Alicycliphilus denitrificans K601: one gene and its partner. The protein of the gene in region 2 interacts with the protein of the main gene of each other region in a pairwise test. Links are inferred from orthologs where the notes say so. Each region holds a gene or a part of one and is shown on either strand. Other genes may lie near its edges. The genes, in order: ssb and priA.

Region 1 (10,400 bases), 400 kb from region 2 along the record:
GCAGCAGTGGCTCGACGACCTGGACGGCATGCTCATGGGCCTGGGCGACGTGGCCGCGCGCCGCATGGGCGAGGTGACCATTGCCTGCGTGCCGTCGGCCGTGTATTACTTCCTGCCGCAGGTGGTCAAGCGCTACCACGAGCGCTTTCCGCGCATCCGCGTGAAGGTGCACGACGCGAGCGCGAACGAGGTGCTGGTGGCCGTGGCGCAGGGCGATGCCGACTTCGGCCTGAATTTCATCGGCAGCCAGGAGGCCGAGATCGAGTTCAAGCCCGTGCTGGCCGAGCGCTTCGTGGCCGCCTGCCGCCGCGACCATGCGCTCGCGCGCCGCAAGAAGGTGACCTGGGCCGAGCTCGGGCGGCACGACTTCATGTCGGTGGGCAAGACCTCGGGCAACCGCCTGCTCATGGACCTGGCCCTGGCCAACGTGCCCGACCGTCCCCAGTGCCTGTACGAGGCCAAGCACGTGACCACGCTGCTCGGCCTCGTGGAGGCGGGCCTGGGCGTGGCCGCAGTGCCCAGCCTGGCCATGCCGGGCAGGGACCATCCCACGCTGGTGTCGATCCCGCTCGTGGAGCCCGTGGTCACGCGGCAGATGGGGCTCATCAAGCGCCGGGGCAAATCGCTCTCGCCCGCGGCCCAGCAGCTCTACGACCTGCTGGTGGCCACGCGCTCCGCGCGCCCGCGCAGTGCGCCGGCGCCGCAAAAAATACAATCGGGGCGATGACAGCATCCACCAAGCAGCGCGTCGTCGTGGGCCTCTCGGGCGGCGTCGATTCGGCCGTCACGGCCCACCTCCTCAAGCAGCAGGGCCACGAGGTGGTCGGCATCTTCATGAAGAACTGGGAAGATGACGACGACAGCGAATACTGCTCCAGCCGCCAGGACTTCCTGGACGCCGCCAGCGTGGCCGACGTGATCGGCATCGAGATCGAGCACGTGAACTTCGCGGCCGAGTACAAGGACCGCGTGTTCGCCGAGTTCCTGCGCGAGTACCAGGCCGGCCGCACGCCCAACCCCGACGTGCTGTGCAATGCCGAGATCAAGTTCAAGGCCTTCCTGGACCACGCCATGCGCCTGGGCGCCGAGAAGATCGCCACGGGCCACTACGCCCGCGTGCGCCACAACCCGGCCACGGGCCTGTTTGAGCTGCTCAAGGGGCTGGACCCGGCCAAGGACCAGAGCTACTTCCTGCACCGGCTGAACCAGGAGCAGCTCGCGCGCACGCTGTTCCCCGTGGGCGAGCTGAGGAAGACCGAGGTGCGCCGCATCGCCGAGGAGATCGGTCTGCCCAACGCGAAGAAGAAGGACTCGACCGGCATCTGCTTCATCGGCGAGCGGCCGTTCCGCGAGTTCCTCAACCGCTACATCAGCCACGAGCCCGGCCCCATCCTGGACGACCGGGGCCGCAGGCTGGGCCGCCACGTGGGCCTGTCGTTCTACACGCTGGGCCAGCGCCAGGGGCTGGGCATCGGCGGCGTGAAGGAAAAGGGGGCGCAGCGCGGCGGCGGCGAGCATGCGCCCTGGTTCGTTGCGCGCAAGGAACTCGCCACCAACACCCTGCGCGTGGTGCAGGGCCATGACCACCCCTGGCTGCTGTCGCACCGGCTGGCCGCGCAGGACGCAAGCTGGGTCGCCGGCCGCCCCCCCGCCCCGGGCGCCTGCGCGGCCAAGACGCGCTACCGCCAGCAGGACGCGGCCTGCACCGTGCTGGCCGCGCAGGGCGGCGCCTTCAGCCTGCAGTTCCCCGAGGCCCAGTGGGCCGTGACGCCGGGCCAGTCCGCCGTGCTGTACGACGGCGAGGTATGCCTGGGCGGTGGCGTGATTGCGACGGTGGACGGCTGAGCGCCTGCGCCTGGGGGCCCGGCGGGATTGGTGAATACCCGAATAAGCCGGGCGCCGGACCCGGGTCTTCGCTATGGTGTGAAATTGCTTCAGGGTCGGTCTCCGGATTTTTCACGCTGGACTGCTGGCGGGCTTTCTACAGTCTCGTCCGCGCCGCTTGCCAGCCGGTAATCCACCGCTCCTGGACGCACGGGCGCTCTTCCTTCCAAAACCGGGACAACAACAAGGGGGCACAGGCTATGGTCTGGCAACAAATCTACGACCCACTGGGCAACATGGTCATCTCCACCGCGCTGGCAGCGGTGCCGGTGGTGGTCATGCTCGCGGCTCTGGGCTTCTTCCACATCAAGGCGCACATCGCCGCGGGCATGGGCCTGGCCGCGGCGCTGCTCGTGGCCATCTTCGTCTATGGCATGCCGGCCGACATGGCGGGGCGCGCGGCGCTGCTGGGCGGCTTCACGGGGCTGCTGCCGATCGGCTGGATCGTGCTCAACATCATCTTCCTGCACCAGCTCACCGAGCAGAACGGCAGCTTCGCCGTGCTGCAGGACTCGCTCTCGGGCATCACCGAGGACCGGCGCATCCAGCTGCTCCTGATCGCGTTCTGCTTCGGCGCCTTCTTCGAGGGCGCGGCGGGCTTCGGCACGCCCGTGGCGGTGACGGCGGCCATCCTCATCGGCCTGGGCTTCTCGCCGCTGGCGGCCTCGGGCCTGTCGCTGATCGCCAACACCGCGCCCGTGGCCTTCGGCGCGCTGGGCACGCCGGTGATCACGCTGGCCAAGGTGCACGGCTACGACCTCATGGAAGTGACGGCCATGATCGGCCGCCAGCTGCCCTTCTTCTCGCTGCTGGTGCCGTTCTGGCTCATCTGGGCCTTCGCCGGGCGCAAGGGCATGATGGAGATCTGGCCCGCCATCCTGGTGACGGGCGTGTCCTTCGCCATCCCGCAGTTCCTGGTGTCCAACTACATCGGGCCGGAGCTGGTGGACATCATCGCCGCCATCGTCTCCATGGTCTGCCTCGTGGCCTTCCTGCGCGTGTGGAAGCCCAGGACGGTCTGGACTTCGGCCTCGCTGCGCCACCATGACGTGAGCGCCGCCGAGGCCAAGCCGGCCAAGCCCGTCACGCGCCACAGCACGCAGGCGCTGGTGGCGGCCTGGACGCCCTGGGTGATCCTGTCGGTGTTCGTCTTCATCTGGGGCCTGCCTTCGGTCAAGACCTGGCTCAACGGCGTCTTCGCGCCCGCCTTCCCCATGGAAGGCCTGCACAACATGATCGAGAAGGTGCCGCCCGTGGTCGCCAAGCCCACGAAGGAAGGCGCGGTCTACACGCTGAACCTCCTGTCGGCCACCGGCACGGGCATCCTGCTGTCGGCCATCGTGAGCGCCTTCGTCATGAAGTACAACCCGGTCGCCATCGTGCGCACCTTCTTCAAGACGCTGTGGCTCGTGAAGTACTCGCTGCTGACCATCGTGCTCATGCTGGCGCTGGGCACGCTCACGCGCTACTCGGGCACCGACACCACGCTGGGCCTGGCCTTCGCCAACACGGGCGTGCTCTACCCGTTCTTCGGCACGCTGATGGGCTGGCTGGGCGTGGCGCTCACGGGCTCGGACACGGCGTCGAACGTGCTCTTCGGCGGCATGCAGAAGGTGGCGGCCGAGCAGCTGCACCTCTCGCCCAACCTCATGGGCGCGGCCAACAGCTCGGGCGGCGTGATGGGCAAGATGATCGACGCGCAGTCCATCGTCGTGGCCTCCACCGCCACGCGCTGGTTCGACCACGAGGGCGACATCCTGCGCTACGTGTTCTTCCACTCCATCGCGCTGGCCTGCCTGGTGGGCCTGTACGTGACCATGCAGGCCTACGTCTGGCCGTTCTCGCTGATGGTCGTGCACTGACGGTGTTTTTTTGGCTCCAGCGCTTGTCCATCAAGCGCTGGCAGCTATCACCACAATAGCAAACGGGCGCCCTGGGGCGCCCGTTGCCGTTGGGGCGGGACGGCGTTCAGAACGGAATGTCGTCGTCCATGTCGTCGAAGCCCGAGGCCGCGCGCGGCGGCTGGGCCACGGGCGCCGGGGCGGGGCGGGCAGCGGGTGGCGCGGGGCGCGGGGCGGGCGCGGCGCGGCGCGGGGCCTCGTAGCCGCCGCCATCGCCGCCGTAGCCGCCGTCGTCATAGCCGCCGCCCTGGCCGCCGCCGGAGCCGGCGCGGCTGCCCAGCATCTGCATGGTGTCGGCGCGGATCTCGGTGGTGTAGCGCTCCTGGCCGCTCTGGTCGGTCCACTTGCGCGTGCGCAGGCTGCCTTCCACGTACACCTGCGAGCCCTTGCGCAGGTACTGGCCCACGATCTCGGCCAGGCGGCCGTTGAAGACCACGCTGTGCCACTCGGTGGCTTCCTTGTTCTCGCCGGTGTTCTTGTCGCGCCAGCGGTCGGTGGTGGCGATGCGCACGTTGGCCACCTGGTCGCCGCTGGGGAAGGTGCGCATTTCGGGGTCGCGGCCGAGGTTGCCGACGATGATGACTTTGTTGACGGATGCCATGGGGAAAGATCCTTTGTGCGTCAGCCCGGAAGGCAGGAGAGGATTTCCGGGCCAGATGAGCCTGCTCGAGCGGCCCCTGCGAGGCCGCAGGTGCGCAGCATAGCGGCCTTGGGGCCGCTTGATGCGGCGAGGGCGAAAAAAATCAGTGGCCGCCGCGCCCCACGGGCCGCAGCGGCCAGGTGAGCGCCAGCCACAGGGCGGCCAGCAGCGCCGTGGCGGCGAACAGCCCGCCCGCGCCCGCCCACTTGGCCAGGGCTCCGCCCAGGGCGCCCCCGGCGAACAGGCCCAGGGACTGCAGCGTGTTGTACGCGCCCAGGGCCGCGCCGCGCAGATGGGCCGGGGCCATGCGCGAGACCAGGCTGGGCTGCGTGGCCTCCAGCATGTTGAAGCCGCAGAAGAACACGAACAGCAGCGTGCCGAGCAGCGCCACGGTGGGCGCGACGCCGCCGGCCACCAGCCCCCCCAGGGCGGCCTGCACCAGCGCGATCAGGCCGATCGACAGCAGCAGGGCCGCGCGCAGCCGCCCGCGCCGCTCCATGGCGAGCAGCCCTCCCATGGCGACGACCGATAGCACCAGCGCGGGCAGGTAGACGTGCCAGTGCACGTCCTTGGGCAGGCCCGCCTGCACCAGCATGGCGGGTACGGCCACCCACATGGCCATCTGTATGGTGTGCAGCGCGAACACGCCCAGGTTCAGGCGCAGCAGGTCGGCATGGCGCCATACGTCGGACGGGCGGCCCTGGGGCGCGGCGCCGTGGTGGCGCGTCTCGGGCGGCACCACCCACAGGATCAGCGCCACGCCGGCCAGCGCCAGCGCGAACGTGAGCACGAACAGGCCCGACAGGCCGACGTGGGCGGCCAGGAAGGGCGCCGCCACCAGCGCCACGGCGAACATCAGGCCGATGCTCATGCCCACGAGCGCCATGGCCTTGGTGCGCACGGCGTCGCGCGTCTGGTCGGCCAGCAGCGCGGTGACGGCGGCCGACACCGCCCCGGCGCCCTGCAGCGCCCGGCCCACCAGCAGGCCCATGACCGAGTCGGCCAGCGCCGCCACCAGACTGCCCGCGGCGAACACCAGCAGGCCGAGCGCGATGACGCGCTTCCTGCCGAAGCGGTCGGACGCCATGCCCAGCGGCAGCTGGAAGAACGCCTGCGTGAGCCCGTACATGCCCATGGCCAGCCCCACGAGCGCGGGGTCGTCGCCGCCGGCGTACTTGCGCGCCTCCAGCATGAATACGGGCAGCACCAGGAACAACCCCAGCATGCGCATGGCGAAGATGGCCGCCAGGCCGAGGCTGGAGCGCCGCTCCAGCGCCGTCATGCGCGAGGCGGGGGCCGCGGCGGCGGGCGGGGATGGGGAGGTGGTTGTGTCCGACACGGGGGCAGGCAGTGTTCAGGCAAAAGCCGCATTGTGGCGCAGCGCGGGTTTCCCGGTCCGGGCCAAGGGCCTGCCGCGCATCGGGCGCTGCCCTATCATGGTGGGTTTTCTTCGAGCACCCAGCGATGGCCGATACCGCCCCACTACCCGCCCCTCTGAGCGCGCCGGACGCAGGACGCCCGCTGGCGCAGGTGCTGCGCGGCGCCGGGCAGATCAGCATCCGCGGCGCGCGCACGCACAACCTCAAGAACATCGACCTGGACATACCGCGCAACCAGCTTGTGGTCATCACGGGGCTGTCGGGCTCGGGCAAGTCCAGCCTCGCGTTCGACACCCTGTATGCCGAGGGCCAGCGCCGCTACGTGGAGAGCCTGTCGGCCTATGCGCGCCAGTTCCTGGGGCGCCTGGACAAGCCCGACGTGGACCTGATCGAAGGCCTGTCGCCGGCGATCTCCATCGAGCAGAAGGCCACCAGCCACAACCCGCGCTCCACCGTGGGCACGGTGACCGAGATCCACGACTACCTGCGCCTGCTCTACGCGCGCGCAGGCACGCCCTACTGCCCCGACCATGGCCTGCCCCTGGCCGCGCAGACCGTGAGCCAGATGGTCGATGCCGTGCTGGCCCTGCCCGAGGACACGCGCCTGATGCTGCTGGCCCCGGTGGCGCGGCAAAAGAAGGGCGAGTTCGCCGAGCTGTTCGAGCAGATGCTGGCGCTGGGCTACGTGCGCTTGCGGGTGGACGGGCAGATCCACGAACACGAGGCGCTGCCCGAGCTCAAGAAGAACGAGAAGCACGACATCGACGTCGTGATCGACCGCCTGAAGGTGCGCCCGGACGCGCGCCAGCGCCTGGCCGAGAGCATCGAGGCCGTGCTGCGCGTGGGCGGCAGCGAGGGTGCGGGCCGCGTGCTGGCGCTGGAGATGGACACGGGGCGCGAGCACCTGTTCTCCGCCAGGTTCGCCTGCCCCGTGTGCAGCTACGCGCTGCCCGAGCTGGAGCCGCGGCTGTTCTCGTTCAACTCGCCCACGGGCGCCTGCCCGGCCTGCGACGGGCTGGGCCAGCAGGAGCTGTTCGATGCCGCGCGCGTGGTGGCCTTCCCGTCGCTCAGCCTGGCCAGCGGCGCCATCAAGGGCTGGGACCGGCGCAACGGCTACTACTTCGCCATGCTCGAGAGCCTGGCGCGGCACTACGGCTTCGACGTGGACACGCCCTTCGAGCAGCTGCCCGAGCGCGTGCGCCAGGTCGTCCTGCACGGCTCGGGCGAGGAGGAGATCGCTTTCAGCTACCTGCAGGGCAGCGGCAGCAGCAAGGGCAAGCCCATCGTCCGCAGCCACCCGTTCGAGGGCATCCTGCCCAACATGGCGCGGCGCTGGCGCGAGACGGACTCGGCCGTGGTGCGCGAGGACCTTGCGCGCTACCGCCAGTCCCAGCCCTGCGCCGAATGCGGGGGTGCGCGCCTGCGCCGCGAGGCGCGGTACGTGCGGGTGGGCGAGGGCGACGCCGCGCGCGGCATCGATGATGTGAGCCACATGACGCTGGCCGACGCGCAGGACTGGTTCGGCGCGCTGCGCCTGTCGGGCGCCAAGGCCGAGATCGCCGGCAAGATCGTGCGCGAGATCGCTGCGCGCCTGTCCTTCCTCAACGACGTGGGCCTGTCCTACCTGAGCCTGGCGCGCAGCGCCGAGACCCTCTCCGGCGGCGAGGCGCAGCGCATCCGCCTGGCGAGCCAGATCGGCAGCGGCCTCACGGGCGTGATGTACGTGCTCGACGAGCCCAGCATAGGCCTGCACCAGCGCGACAACGACCGCCTCATCGCCACCCTCACGCGGCTGCGCGACCTGGGCAACAGCGTCATCGTGGTCGAGCACGACGAGGACATGATCCGCGCCGCCGACCACTGCGTGGACATGGGCCCCGGCGCCGGCGTGCACGGCGGGCGCGTGATGGCCCAGGGCACCTATGCCGAGCTGTGCGCCAACCCCGGCTCGCTCACCGGCCAGTTCCTGAGCGGCGCGCGCAGCCTGCCCGTGCCCGCGCGGCGCACGCCCTGGCTGCCGGTGCTGGAGCAGGCGGCGGCGCCCGAGGGGGGGAAAAAGCCGAAGCCGCGCTTCCCCGAAACGGCCGCCAGCCAGCGCAGGAAGGAGCGCCTGGCCGGCCACCACGCCACGCAGGGGCGGCTGCAGGCCGTGCGCGTTCTGGGCGCCACGGGCAACAACCTGCGCAGCGTGAGCGTGGAGTTCCCCGTGGGCCTGTTGACCTGCGTGACCGGCGTGTCCGGCTCGGGCAAGAGCACGCTGGTCAACGACACGCTGCACAAGGCCGCCGCGCGCCAGATCCACCGCGCCCATGAGGAGCCCGCGCCGCACCAGGCGCTGGAGGGCCTGGACTATTTCGACAAGGTCATCAACGTGGACCAGTCGCCCATAGGCCGCACGCCGCGCAGCAACCCCGCCACCTACACGGGGCTGTTCACGCCGATCCGCGAACTCATGGCCGAGACCAACACCGCCAAAGAGCGCGGCTACGGCCCGGGACGCTTCTCGTTCAACGTGTCGCAGGCGTCCGGCGGCGGGCGCTGCGAGGCCTGCCAGGGCGACGGCGTGGTCAAGGTGGAGATGCATTTCCTGCCCGACGTCTACGTGCCCTGCGACGTGTGCCACGGCCAGCGCTACAACCGCGAGACGCTGGAGGTGCAGTGGAAGGGTAGGAACATCGCGCAGATCCTGCAGCTCACGGTGGAGGACGCTTACGCCTTCTTCAAGGACGTGCCCGCCATCGCGCGCAAGCTGCAGACGCTGCTGGACGTGGGTCTGTCCTACATCCGCCTGGGCCAGAGCGCCACCACGCTCTCGGGCGGCGAGGCCCAGCGCGTCAAGCTGGCGCAGGAGCTGAGCCGGCGCGACACGGGCCGCACGCTCTACATCCTGGACGAGCCCACCACCGGCCTGCACTTCGCCGACATAGCGCTCTTGCTCAAGGTGCTGCTGCAGTTGCGCGACGCGGGCAACACCATCGTCGTCATCGAGCACAACCTCGACGTGATCAAGACCGCCGACTGGGTCATCGACATGGGCCCCGAGGGCGGCGCGGGCGGCGGCACCGTGGTGGCCGTGGGCACACCCGAGGAGGTGGCTGCCAACGAGGCCAGCCACACCGGGCGCTACCTGCGGCGGTATTTACAGGAAAAATAGGCCGTTGCGCCCTATGGACGGGCGTCAATAGCTATCAATAGGTGAGCGAAAGGGCGGCCGGCCGGTACGCCGCCGCATTGCCGCCCGCCGTGCGGAATACGGCAACCGCCTGCACCAGGCCCTGGGCCTGGCTGCTCAGGCCGTCGGCGGCCGCTGCCATCTGCTCGACCAGGGCGGCGTTCTGCTGCGTCGTCTGGTCCAGCGCGGCGACGGCCTCTCCCACTTGGGCCACGCCGTTGGCCTGCTCCTGGCTGGCGGTGCTGATCTGGCCGACCAGGGCGCTCAGGCGCTGGATGCTGTGCACGACCTCGGCCATGGTCTGGCCCGCGGCGGCGGCCTGCTGGTTGCCCTGGTCCACGCGGGTGCGGCTGGCCTCGATCAGCGTGCGGATCTGCTTGGCCGCCTCGCCGCTGCGGCCGGCCAGGCTGCGCACCTCGCCGGCCACCACGGCAAAGCCGCGGCCCTGCTCGCCCGCGCGCGCGGCCTCCACGGCGGCGTTCAGGGCCAGCAGGTTGGTCTGGAAGGCGATGCCGTCGATCACCTGAATGATGTCGGCCATCTGCTGCTGCGCCTCGTGCACGCTGCGCATGGTGTCCACCACCTGCTCCACGCTGGCGCCGCCCTGGCGCACCATGTCGCGCGTGTGCTCGGCAAGCGCGCTGGCCTCGCGCGCGGCCTCGGCGTTGTGCTGCACCGTGGCGCTGAGCTGCTCCATGGAGGCGGCGGTCTCTTCCAGCGCGCTGGCCTGGGCCTCGGTGCGGCCCGACAGGTCGTGGTTGCCCTGGGCGATCTCGCCGCTGGCCAGGGCCACGCCCTCGGAGCCATGGCGCACCTGCGCGACGATGGGGCGCAGCTGCGCGCGCATCTGCTGCTGGGCGGCGATCAGCTGGCCGACCTCGTTGCTGCCATGCGGCCGGTCAGCGCCGCTCAGGTCGCCCCCGGCCACGGCGCGGGCCAGGTCCACGGCCTGCCCCAGCGGGCGGGTGATGGAGCGCACGAAGACGCCGGCCAGGGCCACGGCCAGCAGCAGCAGGGCCACGAGCATGCCGACCACGAGCCCCAGCGCGCGCCGCGCGGCCGCGGCCTGGTCCTGGACCACGGCCAGCAGTGCGTCGGTGGCCTGGCCGCCCAGTGCGTTCACGGCCTCTATGGAGGCCGTGAGGGTGTCGAAATAGCGGGCGGCGGGCAACTGCAGCGAGGCAGCCTCCAGCAGCCCGTCGTCGACCAGCCGCAGGGCCTCGGCCACGCGCGCCTTCTCCGCGGCCAGCGGCTCGCCCAGCGCGGCGGCGAGGCCGGGGGCGTACTGCGTGGCGCGCTGCAGGCTGGCCTGGCTGGCGGCGTCGAACTCGTCTGCGCGTGCGCGCAGGGCGCGCATCTGGCCGCGGCTTTCGGGGGGCAGCTCGCCACGCGCCAGCGCACCCGTGCCCATGGCGCGCATCTGG
Region 2 (10,393 bases):
CGCGCCTGAAGAAGATCATCGTCATGGAGACCAAGGGCCTGCGCAGCTTCGCGCCCGAGCACCGCGCGCTCATCACCACCTTCGACGAGGTGGAGCGCCTGGGCGCGGGCGTGCACAGCCAGGCGCTGATCGACGAGCTGCTGGCGCGCCAGAAGCTCGACGACGTGGGGCTGATGATCTACACCTCGGGCTCCACGGGCAAGCCCAAGGGCGCGATGATTTCGTGGCGCAACATGCGCGGCGTCAGCCCCGGCATCATCGAGCGCCTGCGCCTGGACGCGCACACCACGCACCTGTCCTACCTGCCGCTGTGCCACGTGGCCGAGCAGATGCTCACCACCTTCTGCCCCGTCTACTTGGGTTCAACGGTGAACTTCGGCGAATCCATCCGCACCGTGCAGGAAGACCTGCGGGAAGTCGCGCCCACCATGTTCCTGGGCGTGCCGCGCATCTGGGAGAAGCTGCACTCGGCCATCACCATCAAGATGCAGGAGACCGGCCCGCTGCGCCGGCATCTCTTCCAGCGCGCCATGGCCGCCTGCGCCCCGCTGGCCGAGAAGCCGCACGGCCAGTGGACGCTGGGCGAGCGCCTGCGCCATGCCCTGCACTACTGGCTGGTGCTGCGCGCGCTGCAGAACTTCATAGGCCTGCGCGACGCGCGCGTGGCGCTGACCGGCGCCGCGCCCATTGCGCCCGACGTGGTGCGATTCTTCCGCACCCTGGGCGTGCCGCTCATCGAGGTCTACGGCCTGACCGAATCGACCGGCATGGTCACGGGCCACGACCTCGACCACGTGAGCGTGGGCACCGTCGGCCCCGTCACGGAGGGCGTTGAGTACCGCGTCGCGGACAACGGCGAGCTGCAGATCCGCGGCGAGATGGTGTTCGCGGGCTACTACAAGAACCCCGAGGCCACGGCCACGTCCATCGTGGACGGCTGGCTGCACACGGGCGACGTGGTGCGCGAGGAAGGCGGCCAGATCAGGATCGTGGACCGCCTCAAGGACATCATGATCACCGCGGGCGGCAAGAACCTCACGCCGTCCGAGATCGAGAACACCATGAAGGCCAGCCCCTACATCAAGGAGTGCGTCATCGTGGCTGAGGGGCGCAAGTTCGTCGGCGCGCTGGTGATGATCGACTACGAGACCGTGGGCAAGTGGGCCGAGGCGCGGCGCATCGCGTTCACGCATTTCCGCTCGCTGGTCGAGACGCCCGAGGTGCGCGAGCTCATCAACGCGGAGATCGCCTGCGGCAACGCCAGGCTGGCCCAGGTGGCGCAGATCCGCAAGTTCCACCTGCTCACCAAAGAGCTGGACCACGACGACGGCGAGGTCACCGCCACCATGAAGGTGCGCCGCTCCAGCATCTACAAGGCCTACGCCGCCGAGATCGAGGCGCTTTATTCATAGTCAAAATGGCCTCCAGCGCTTGTCCATCAAGCGCTGGAAGCTATCGTTCAAGTAGCACCGCATGACCACCACTCCCTTAATCCACACGCGCCAGGGCGCCATCGCCACGCTGCGCTTCGACCGCCCCGAGGCCATGAACGCGCTCGACGTGCCCACCGCGATCGCGCTGCTGGGCGCCGTGCGTGCCATCGCGCAAGACTCTGGCGTGCGCGCCGTGCTGCTGCAGGGCAGCGGCCGCGCCTTCGTCGCCGGGGGCGATCTGGCCACCCTGCGCGCCGACCCGGTGCAGGGCGCCAAGGACCTGCTGGAGCCGCTCAACGAGGCCCTGGTGCTGCTGGAAGCGCTGGACGCCCCCGTCATCGCCCAGGTGCATGGCGCGGCGGCGGGCGCGGGCCTGTCGCTGATGCTGATGTGCGACTTCGTGCTCGCGGCCGAGGGCACGAAGTTCAACCTGGCCTACATCAACCTCGGCACGAGCTGCGACGTGGGCGCTTCCTGGGCGCTGCCGCGCCTGGTGGGCCTGCGCCACGCGCTGGAGATCGCGCTGCTGGGCGAGACCTTCACCGCCGCCGACGCGCTGCGCCTGGGCCTGGTCAACCGCGTGCTGCCCGCCGCCGAGCTGGACGCCGCCGCGCAGGCCTTCGCCGCGCGCATCGCCGCCGGCCCCACCGTGGCCTACGGCCGCATGCGCCGCCTGATGCGCGGCAGCGCAGGCCGCAGCCTGCCCGAGCAGCTCGCGGCCGAGGCGCAGGCCTTCGGCGCGTGCGCCCGCACCGCGGACATGCGCGAAGGCATAGAGGCCTTCTTCGCCAAACGCCCGCCGCAGTTTCGCGGCCAATGAAAGGAAGCACCATGACCCAGCGCGACGTCTTCATCGTCAGCACCGCCCGCACCGCCATCGGCACCTTCGGCGGCAGCCTCAAGGACGTGCCCAACACCCAGCTCGCCACCACCGCCGTGAAGGCCGCCATCGCCCGCGCGGGCATCGCGCCCGACGCCGTGGGCCACGTGGTCATGGGCAACGTGATCCCCACCGACACCAAGGACGCGTACCTGAGCCGCGTGGCCGCCATCGACGCCGGCTGCCCCATCGAAACGCCCGCGTTCAACGTCAACCGCCTGTGCGGCTCGGGCCTGCAGGCCATTGTGTCCGCCGCGCAGGCCATCGGTTACGGCGACTGCGACGTGGCCGTGGGCGGCGGCAGCGAGAGCATGAGCCGCGGCCCCTACTTCGACCAGGCCGCGCGCTGGGGCGCGCGCATGGGCGACGCCAAGAGCATCGACTACATGCTCGGCATCCTGCACGACCCGTGGCAGAAGATGCACATGGGCATCACGGCCGAGAACGTGGCCGAGCGGTACAGGATCAGCCGCGAGATGCAGGACCAGCTCGCGCTGGAGAGCCAGCGCCGCGCCGCCGCCGCCATCGCTGCCGGCCATTTCAAGGAGCAGATCGTCCCCGTCGAGATCGCCACGCGCAAGGGCACGGTGCTGTTCGACACCGACGAGCACGTGCGCGCCGATACCACGCTCGACGTGCTCGCCGGCATGAAGCCCGCGTTCAGGAAGGAAGGCGGCACGGTGACCGCGGGCAACGCCTCGGGCATCAACGACGGCGCCGCCGCCGTGGTGCTGGCCGCCGGCGACCGCGTGGCCGCGCTGGGCCTCAAGCCCCTGGCGCGCCTCGTGGGCTACGCGCACGCGGGCGTGGAGCCCGCCTACATGGGCATAGGCCCCGTGCCCGCCACGCAGAAGGTGCTGGCGCGCACGGGCCTGAAGGTCAGCGACATGGATGTGATCGAGGCCAACGAAGCCTTCGCCGCCCAGGCCTGCGCCGTGGCGCAGGAGCTGGGCTTCGATCCCGCCAAGGTCAATCCCAACGGCTCGGGCATCTCGCTCGGCCACCCCGTGGGCGCCACGGGCGCCATCATCACCACCAAGGCGATTGCCGAGCTGCACCGCACGGGCGGGCGCTACGCGTTGGTGACCATGTGCATCGGCGGCGGCCAGGGAATCGCGGCCATCTTCGAGAGGGTTTGAGCCTTTTCGCCATCAAGCGCCTACTGAGTAAGCGCTTGCAGCGCTCATTCGGGTAGCGCTACTCAAATGGCCTGCGGATCCACGTCCACGAGCCAGCGCACCAGGGCGCGGTGGCGCGCGCGCTCGGCATGCAGCAGCGGCTGCCACGCGGCCAGGAAGCGCTGCAGCGCGCCGCGGCCGGGGCTCTCCAGCAGCATCTGCGCGCGCTCCACGTTGGCTACGCGCTGCACGGTCAGCGGCACGGGCGGGAAGATGAACACCTGCTCCAGCCCCGGCAGCTGCGCCGCGCGCGCGGCGTCGGCGGCGGCCTGCAGGAAGGCCTGGGCCGCTTCCTGGGTGCGCGCGTCGGCGCGCACCAGGGCCTGGTAGGCGAAGGGCGGCATGCCGGCCTCGCGGCGCTCGGCCAGCTGCTGCTGTGCGAAGGCCGGGTAGTCGTGGCGGCGCAGCGCGGCGTAGACGGCGTGGTCGGGGTGCCAGGTCTGCAGCCACATCTCGGGCGGGCTGGCCTGGGCGGCGACGTATTGCGCGTCGCGCCCGGCGCGGCCCGCGGCCTGCATGAGCAGGGCGAACAGGCGCTCGGGCGCGCGGAAGTCGCTGGAGAACAGCGCTCCGTCGGGCTGTACGGCCGCCACCAGCGTGATGCGGCGGAAGTCGTGCCCCTTGGCCACCATCTGCGTGCCCACGAGCACGTCCACCTCGCCCGCATGCACCTGGGCCAGCTGCTCCTCCAGCGCGCCCTTGGCGCGGGTGGTGTCTGCGTCCATGCGCGCCACGCGCGCGGCGCGGCGTCCGGGCGTGATCACGTTGCGCAGCAGCGCGGCCAGCTGCTCCTCCAGCTGCTCCGTGCCCCGGCCCACGGGGGCGATGTCCGGGTTGCCGCACGCGGGGCAGGCGCGCGGCACGCGCTGCGCGTAGCCGCAGTGGTGGCAGCGCAGCGTGCGGTCGATCTTGTGGAACACCTGGTGCGCGCTGCAGTGCGGGCAGTCGCTCTTCCAGCCGCAGTCGTGGCAGTGCAGCACGGGCGCGAAACCCCGGCGGTTGAGCAGCACCAGGCATTGCTCGCCGCGCTCCACGCGCTCGGTGATGGCCGCCAGCAGCGGCGGCGAGAACACTGCCCCGCGCGGCTGCTGGCCCATGTCCACCAGGCGCAGGCGCGGCAACTCGCCCGCGCCTATGCGGGCGGGCATGGCCAGGCGCTGGTAGCGGCCCACCTCGGGGCTGCTCGCGTGCCAGCTCTCCAGCGACGGCGTAGCGCTGCCCAGGATCACCTTGGCACCCTGCTCGCGCGCGCGCCAGACGGCCAGGTCGCGCGCGGAGTAGCGCGCGCCCTCCTGCTGCTTGTAGCTGGCGTCGTGCTCCTCGTCCGCCACGACCAGCGCCAGGCCCGGCAGGCTGGCGAACACCGCCATGCGCGTGCCCAGTACGATGCGCGCCACGCCCTGGTGCGCGGCCAGCCAGCTCTTGAGGCGCTGCGGGTTGGTCATGCCGCTGTGCAGGCTGACCACGGCGACCTCGCCGTACAGGGGGGCGAAGCGCGCGCGAAAGCGCGCCTCCAGCTGCGGTGTGAGGTTGATCTCGGGCACCATCACCAGGGCTTGCGCGGCGGGGCTGGCTGCCAGCGCCCGGGCCACGCAGTGCATGTAGACCTCGGTCTTGCCGCTGCCGGTGCTGCCGAACAGCAGGAAGGGGCCGGGGTTGGATTCAATTTCGGCTGCGGCGATTGCCTGCTCTGCGCTGAGTGCTACCGATTCAGTAGCGGATTCACGTGCTTGCGCGGCTGCCCCGACCGCGGGGCGGCGCATGCGCCGCGCGAGCTGCTCGGGTGTGAGCTCGCGCAGCTGCGGCGGCAGGGCGGCCAGCGCCACCTCGCCCAGGGCGCGCTGGTAGTAGCGCGCCGTGAAGGCCACCAGGCGCCGCCAGGCGGCGTCGAGCGGGGCGATGCCTTCGAGCACGCCCGCCACCGGGCGCGGCGCCATGCCCGCAGGCAGGGGCAAGGGCTCGGCGGGCGCGTCCCAGACCACGCCCAGCACCTCGCGCGCGCCCAGCGGCACGCGCACCAGCGTGCCCGGCGCCAGCGGGGCGGCACAGGCATAGCTCAGCAGGTCGCCCACGGCGCTGTGGGCCGGGGTGCTGACGGCGACCTGCACCAGGCACGGCAAAGCGTCGCTCATGGGTGGCCCGGCATGGCTCCACAGCCTTGTTCACAAAAAACGGGCGTTCTGTGGATAACTTTGTTGAAAAACCGCACGAACCAGGCTGCAGGCCGCATGGCTGCTAGCCTTGGTGCTAGTGCATTTACCCATGCCATCGAAGAAAACCCCTTATGAATCAATGATCTTTGTCATGTCGCCCGGTGCGGCGCGGACATTGTCGCGGCAGAACGGCCCGCCGCTGCCGCTGCGCCAAACATGTGCACAACTGCGCTGTCAATAGGCAAAAACATCCCAAAAATGTGGTATGCCGGGCAGCAGTCATGGGGTTTCTCATGCACTTTCGGTGGCAAGTGCTTGATTTTTCGAGGGATTCGGCAGAAGTCCAAATTTTCTGTGGATAACTTTGTTGATATCCTTCGGTCATCCCCTGCAATCCCTTGTCGCTGCGTGGTTTGTTTAGCTTGCTTACAAAAGCGGCATGGCCACGATGCCTATATGAATCAACGACTTGCGCGGTTGTCCCTTTTTTTTGGGGATCGCATGCGGTATATGAGCCGGGGATCGTCGCCCCGCGACACCCGGCCCCGTCTGTGCACAACCGGCCCGCGCGGGGCGCCGCATGTGAGTAGGCGTTTACCGCCGGCGCAGGCTGCGCGAATGGCCGTGCACCGCCTCCACCAGCGCCGCCACATGCTCGGGCGGCGTGTGCTGGCTGATGCCGTGGCCCAGGTTGAAGATGTGCGTGGGGCCCGTGGTGTCCTTGTCGGTATGGGGCGTGCCGAAGCTGTCGAGCACGGCGCGCGCCTGGGCCGCGATCGCCTCGGGCGGGGCGAACAGCACGTTGGGGTCGATGTTGCCCTGCAGCGCCTTGCCCGGGCCGCCCGCGCTGCCGCCGACGATGGCGCGGGCCTGCCCCAGGTTGGCCGTCCAGTCCAGGCCCAGCACCTCGCAGTCCAGCGCCTTCATGTCCTGCAGCCAGATGCCGCCGCCCTTGGTGAAGACGATGCGCGGCACGGGCTGGCCGTCGGCCCCGGTGCGCTGGAGCTGCGCGAGCACGCGCGCCGTGTAGGCCAGGCTGAACTGCTGGAACATGCCGTCGGCCAGCACGCCGCCCCAGCTGTCGAAGATCATCACCGCCTGGGCGCCGGCGTCTATCTGGGCGTTCAGGTACCGGGCCACGGCGTCGGCGTTCACAGCCAGGATGCGGTGCATCAGGTCGGGGCGGGCGTACATCAGGCTCTTGACCATGCGGTAGTCGTCCGAGCCCTTGCCCTCGACCATGTAGCAGGCCAGCGTCCAGGGGCTGCCCGAGAAGCCGATCAGCGGCACGCGGCCGTCGAGCGCGCGGCGGATGCTGGTCACGGCGTCGAACACGTAGCGCAGCCTGTCCATGTCGGGCACGGCCAGCTGCGCGACGTCGGCCTCGCTGCGCACCGCCTTGGCGAAGCGCGGGCCCTCGCCCTCGGCGAACGACAGGCCCAGGCCCATGGCGTCGGGGACGGTGAGGATGTCGGAGAACAGGATCGCCGCGTCCAGCGGGAAGCGCTCCAGCGGCTGCAGCGTGACCTCGGTGGCGTAATCCACGTTGGTCGCCAGCCCCATGAAACTGCCGGCCCTGGCGCGCGTGGCCTTGTACTCGGGCAGGTAGCGCCCGGCCTGGCGCATCAGCCACAGGGGGGTGTAGTCGGTGGCCTGGCGCAGGCAGGCGCGCAGGAAGGTGTCGTTGCGCAGGGGGGCGAAGGTGTTGCTCATGGGCGTGATTGTCGCAGCGTGCCCATGCGCCAGCCACCGGGGTCAGTACACCACGACCCTGTCGCCCACCCTGACCTGCTCGTACAGCCACTTGGAGACCTGGTAGTCCCTGAGCTGGCTGCAGCCGTGCGAACCGCCCTCATAGCCCACCTGGTCGAAATCGTCGGAATAGTGGATGGCCACGTTGCCGTCGTAGAAGATGGCGTAGGGCATGGGTGTGCGCTCGCCGAAGATGGTCGAGACCGTGTCGCTGTTCATGTACCAGATGCGGAACTCGCCCTTGTCGCTCTCCCAGCCCGGGCGCGCGAAGCGCGCCTCGCGCGTGAACAACGTACGGCCATCGACCACGAGCGACATCCTTTTCTGCTCCCGCGAGATGCACACCACCCGGCCCGTGGCGCAGCGCGGGTCCAGCGCCTGCGCGAGCGTGCTCGCCGGTGGCGCGTCGAACAGCTGCGCGTAGCGCGGGTTGCGCGTCTTGGCGATCAGGCGGGCCCAGGTGCGCTCGTCCATCACATGGCTGGCCGGCAGGCCCACCCGGGCGCGGAAGCCGCTGATCGCCTGCTGTGTGGCGCCGTGGAACTCGCCGTCGATCGCGCCCTGGTAATGCCCCGCCTGCCTGAGCCGGTGCTGCAGCTCCCGGATGTAGCCTGCCTGCCCGGGGCCTGTGAACCAGGGGCCCACGTCGGTGTTGCCCAGCTCCGCGGCCGTGGGCTTGTGCGACCTGGGCAGCAGCCGGTCCCAGGTGGCCTGGTCCACCACGCCCGTCTCGCGCAGGCCGTGGTCCTTCTGGAACTTGCGCACCGTCTCGCGCGTCTTCAGGCCGTAGCGGTCGTCCACGTCGTACAGCGCCAGGTACTTGGCGTGGCGCAGGCGCACCTGCAGCTCGCGTACCAGGGGGGACTCCATGCGATGGCGCAGTTCCTGCGCCAGCGGCTCGGGCTGGCTGAAGGGGCGCGGCGCGGCCGCCTCGTGCGGGGAGCCGGCCAGGGCCTGCGAAACGAGGCAGCCCAGCCCCATGAAGGCCAGGGCCGTGGCGCGCACGGCGCGGGAAAGACGCGGCGGATGCATGGCCGCCGATTATCCGGCGGCGACCGCCGGCACACCGTCCATTGCGGGCGGCGCAGCGATGCGCCCGCGCCACACCGGCAAGGGCCTGCCGCTGCGCTGGAATTTCATGTGAAAACGGGCTTCTGTGCTTTCCTGTAAAGCGTTATAAGCTATATAATTAATAGTGAAAAACGCCGCCCCGGCGCCCGCCCGCCCATCCGGGCATCTAGCCCCCCCGCCATGCCCACCGGCCATCCCGTCCACTCCACGCCCCGCGCGCCGGCATGAACCTGCTGGCCCACGCCTGGATTCTCCTGCCCGCCGTGCTGCTGGCCGGCGCGCTGATCGGCGCCACGGGCATCGGCGGTGTGCTGCTCGTGCCCGTGCTCACGCGCTTTGGCGGAGTGGAGCCCGCGCAGGCCATCGCGGCGGCCTCGCTCGCGTTCGCGCTGCCCGCGCTGGTGGCGCTGCGCCCGCTGCGGCGCGACCCGGCCCTGGCCCGGCGCACCGCGCCGCTGCTGCTGGGGGCGCTGACTGGCGCGGTGGGCGGCGCGCTGCTGGTGCATGCGCTGCCGGCGCGCGCGCTGCTCGCGGGCGTGACCGCGCTCGTGCTGTTCGCGGGCTGGCGCGGCCTTGCGGCGCGCGGGCCCGGCGCCGAGGCCGCGCCGCAGCTACCCAGGCCCGCGCTGGCCGGCTTGGGGCTGCTGGTGGGCGTGGGCTCGGCACTCACAGGCACGGGCGGGCCGGTGCTGCTGCTGCCGCTGCTGATGCTGCGGCGCCAGCCGGTGCAGTTCGCCGTGGCCGCAGCGCAGGCCATACAGCTGCCCGTGGCCCTGACCAGCAGCGCCGTGCACGCCGCCGCGCACCGGCTGGACTGGGGGCTGGCGCTGGCCTGCGGCGTGGTGATGCTGGCCGGCTCGCTCGCGGGCCAGCGGCTCGTGCAGGGGCTGGACCGGCACCGCCTGCAGCGCTTCGTGAGCATGCTGCTGCTGGCCGCCGGCGCGTGGTTCGGTTGGCTGCTGCTTGCGTGATTCCCCGGGGCGCGGGCCTTCTGCCCGCCGCCCGGGTCACTTGTACTTGATGCTGCAGCCGTAGGGCTGCGTGGCCGCCGCCGCGATGGGCCGTTGCGCGGCGATGTCGGCGAGCGCGACCTTCACGTAGTTGGTGGCGCGCTCGATGTCGGCCACGCGCGCCGAGGGGATGCTGTCGATGCCGCCCGCGTAGACCAGCGTGCCCCCGGGGTCGATGACGTACATGTGCGGCGTGGTGCGCGCGCCGTAGGCGTGGCCCATCGTGCCTTCCTCGTCCATCAGGATGGCCGTGGGCTGGGCCTTGCGCTCGGCGAGCCGTGCGGGTTCCAGGTAGTCGCCGCTCGCCTTCGCGGTGGAGTTGATCGAGAGCCACGCCAGCCCCTGCTCGCGCGCGGCCTTCTGCGTGGCGGGCATGTTGCCGCTGTCGTAGTGCTTGCGCACGAAGGGGCAGCCGGGGTTGGTCCACTCCAGCACCACGTACTTGCCGCGCAGCTCCGACAGGCGCACGGGTTTGCCCTCGGTGCTCTGCAGCGTGAAGTCCGGCGCGATCTGGCCCACCGCGGCGGCGGCGTGCGCGCCGAGGGCGGCGAGCAGCAGGGGCAGGGCGATGAGCGTGCGGCGAAGCGCCTGCATGGCGATGTCCTCCAGTCCGTTAGAGCGAATCGATGGCGGCGCGCAGTGCGTCGGAGCTCAATATCTCGCTGAACACCACGGGCGCCCGGCCCGGCGCGTGCAGCACGTACACCGGCACGCCGCTGCGGCCCAGCTGCGCCAGCGCGGCGGTGATGGCCGGGTCGCGCCGCGTCCAGTCGGCGCGCAGCAGCGCCACGTTCTTGGCGGCGAAGCCGCGCAGCACCTCGGCGTCCGACAGCGTGGTCTTCTTGTTGTACTGGCAGGTCACGCACCAGGCGGCCGTGTAGTCCACGAACACCGGCTGGCCCCGGGCCAGCAACTG

The links.
Region 1: the proteins of priA (region 2) and ssb interact in binary tests that used the Escherichia coli proteins (3 or more experiments, as listed by UniProt). The link is inferred for Alicycliphilus denitrificans K601 from one-to-one orthologs.

Annotation. Positions count from the first base shown.
Region 1 is NC_015422.1:4,854,810-4,865,209, reverse strand. Bases 2,620-5,608 are described here. They hold ssb (single-stranded DNA-binding protein), read right to left. Parts: upstream 4,387-5,608; coding sequence 3,853-4,386; downstream 2,620-3,852. Other genes in these bases: ALIDE2_RS22935 (MFS transporter), read right to left, coding at 4,529-5,608; ALIDE2_RS22945 (L-lactate permease), read left to right, coding at 2,620-3,746. In the rest of the region: ALIDE2_RS22955 (LysR family transcriptional regulator), read left to right, coding at 1-727; tRNA 2-thiouridine(34) synthase MnmA, read left to right, coding at 724-1,845; more of ALIDE2_RS22945, read left to right, coding at 2,085-2,619; more of ALIDE2_RS22935, read right to left, coding at 5,609-5,707; excinuclease ABC subunit UvrA, read left to right, coding at 5,890-8,958; ALIDE2_RS22925 (methyl-accepting chemotaxis protein), read right to left, coding at 8,993-10,400. UniProt on the Escherichia coli protein: Plays an important role in DNA replication, recombination and repair. Binds to ssDNA and to an array of partner proteins to recruit them to their sites of action during DNA metabolism. Acts as a sliding platform that migrates on DNA via reptation.
Region 2 is NC_015422.1:4,450,961-4,461,353, reverse strand. What follows is about bases 3,070-6,051. They hold priA (replication restart helicase PriA), read right to left. Parts: upstream 5,624-6,051; coding sequence 3,515-5,623; downstream 3,070-3,514. Other genes in these bases: ALIDE2_RS21130 (acetyl-CoA C-acyltransferase family protein), read left to right, coding at 3,070-3,452. Outside these bases: ALIDE2_RS21140 (AMP-dependent synthetase/ligase), read left to right, coding at 1-1,412; ALIDE2_RS21135 (enoyl-CoA hydratase/isomerase family protein), read left to right, coding at 1,474-2,253; more of ALIDE2_RS21130, read left to right, coding at 2,265-3,069; hemE (uroporphyrinogen decarboxylase), read right to left, coding at 6,239-7,357; ALIDE2_RS21115 (L,D-transpeptidase family protein), read right to left, coding at 7,400-8,428; ALIDE2_RS21110 (sulfite exporter TauE/SafE family protein), read left to right, coding at 8,692-9,438; ALIDE2_RS21105 (redoxin domain-containing protein), read right to left, coding at 9,475-10,071; ALIDE2_RS21100 (protein-disulfide reductase DsbD family protein), read right to left, coding at 10,091-10,393.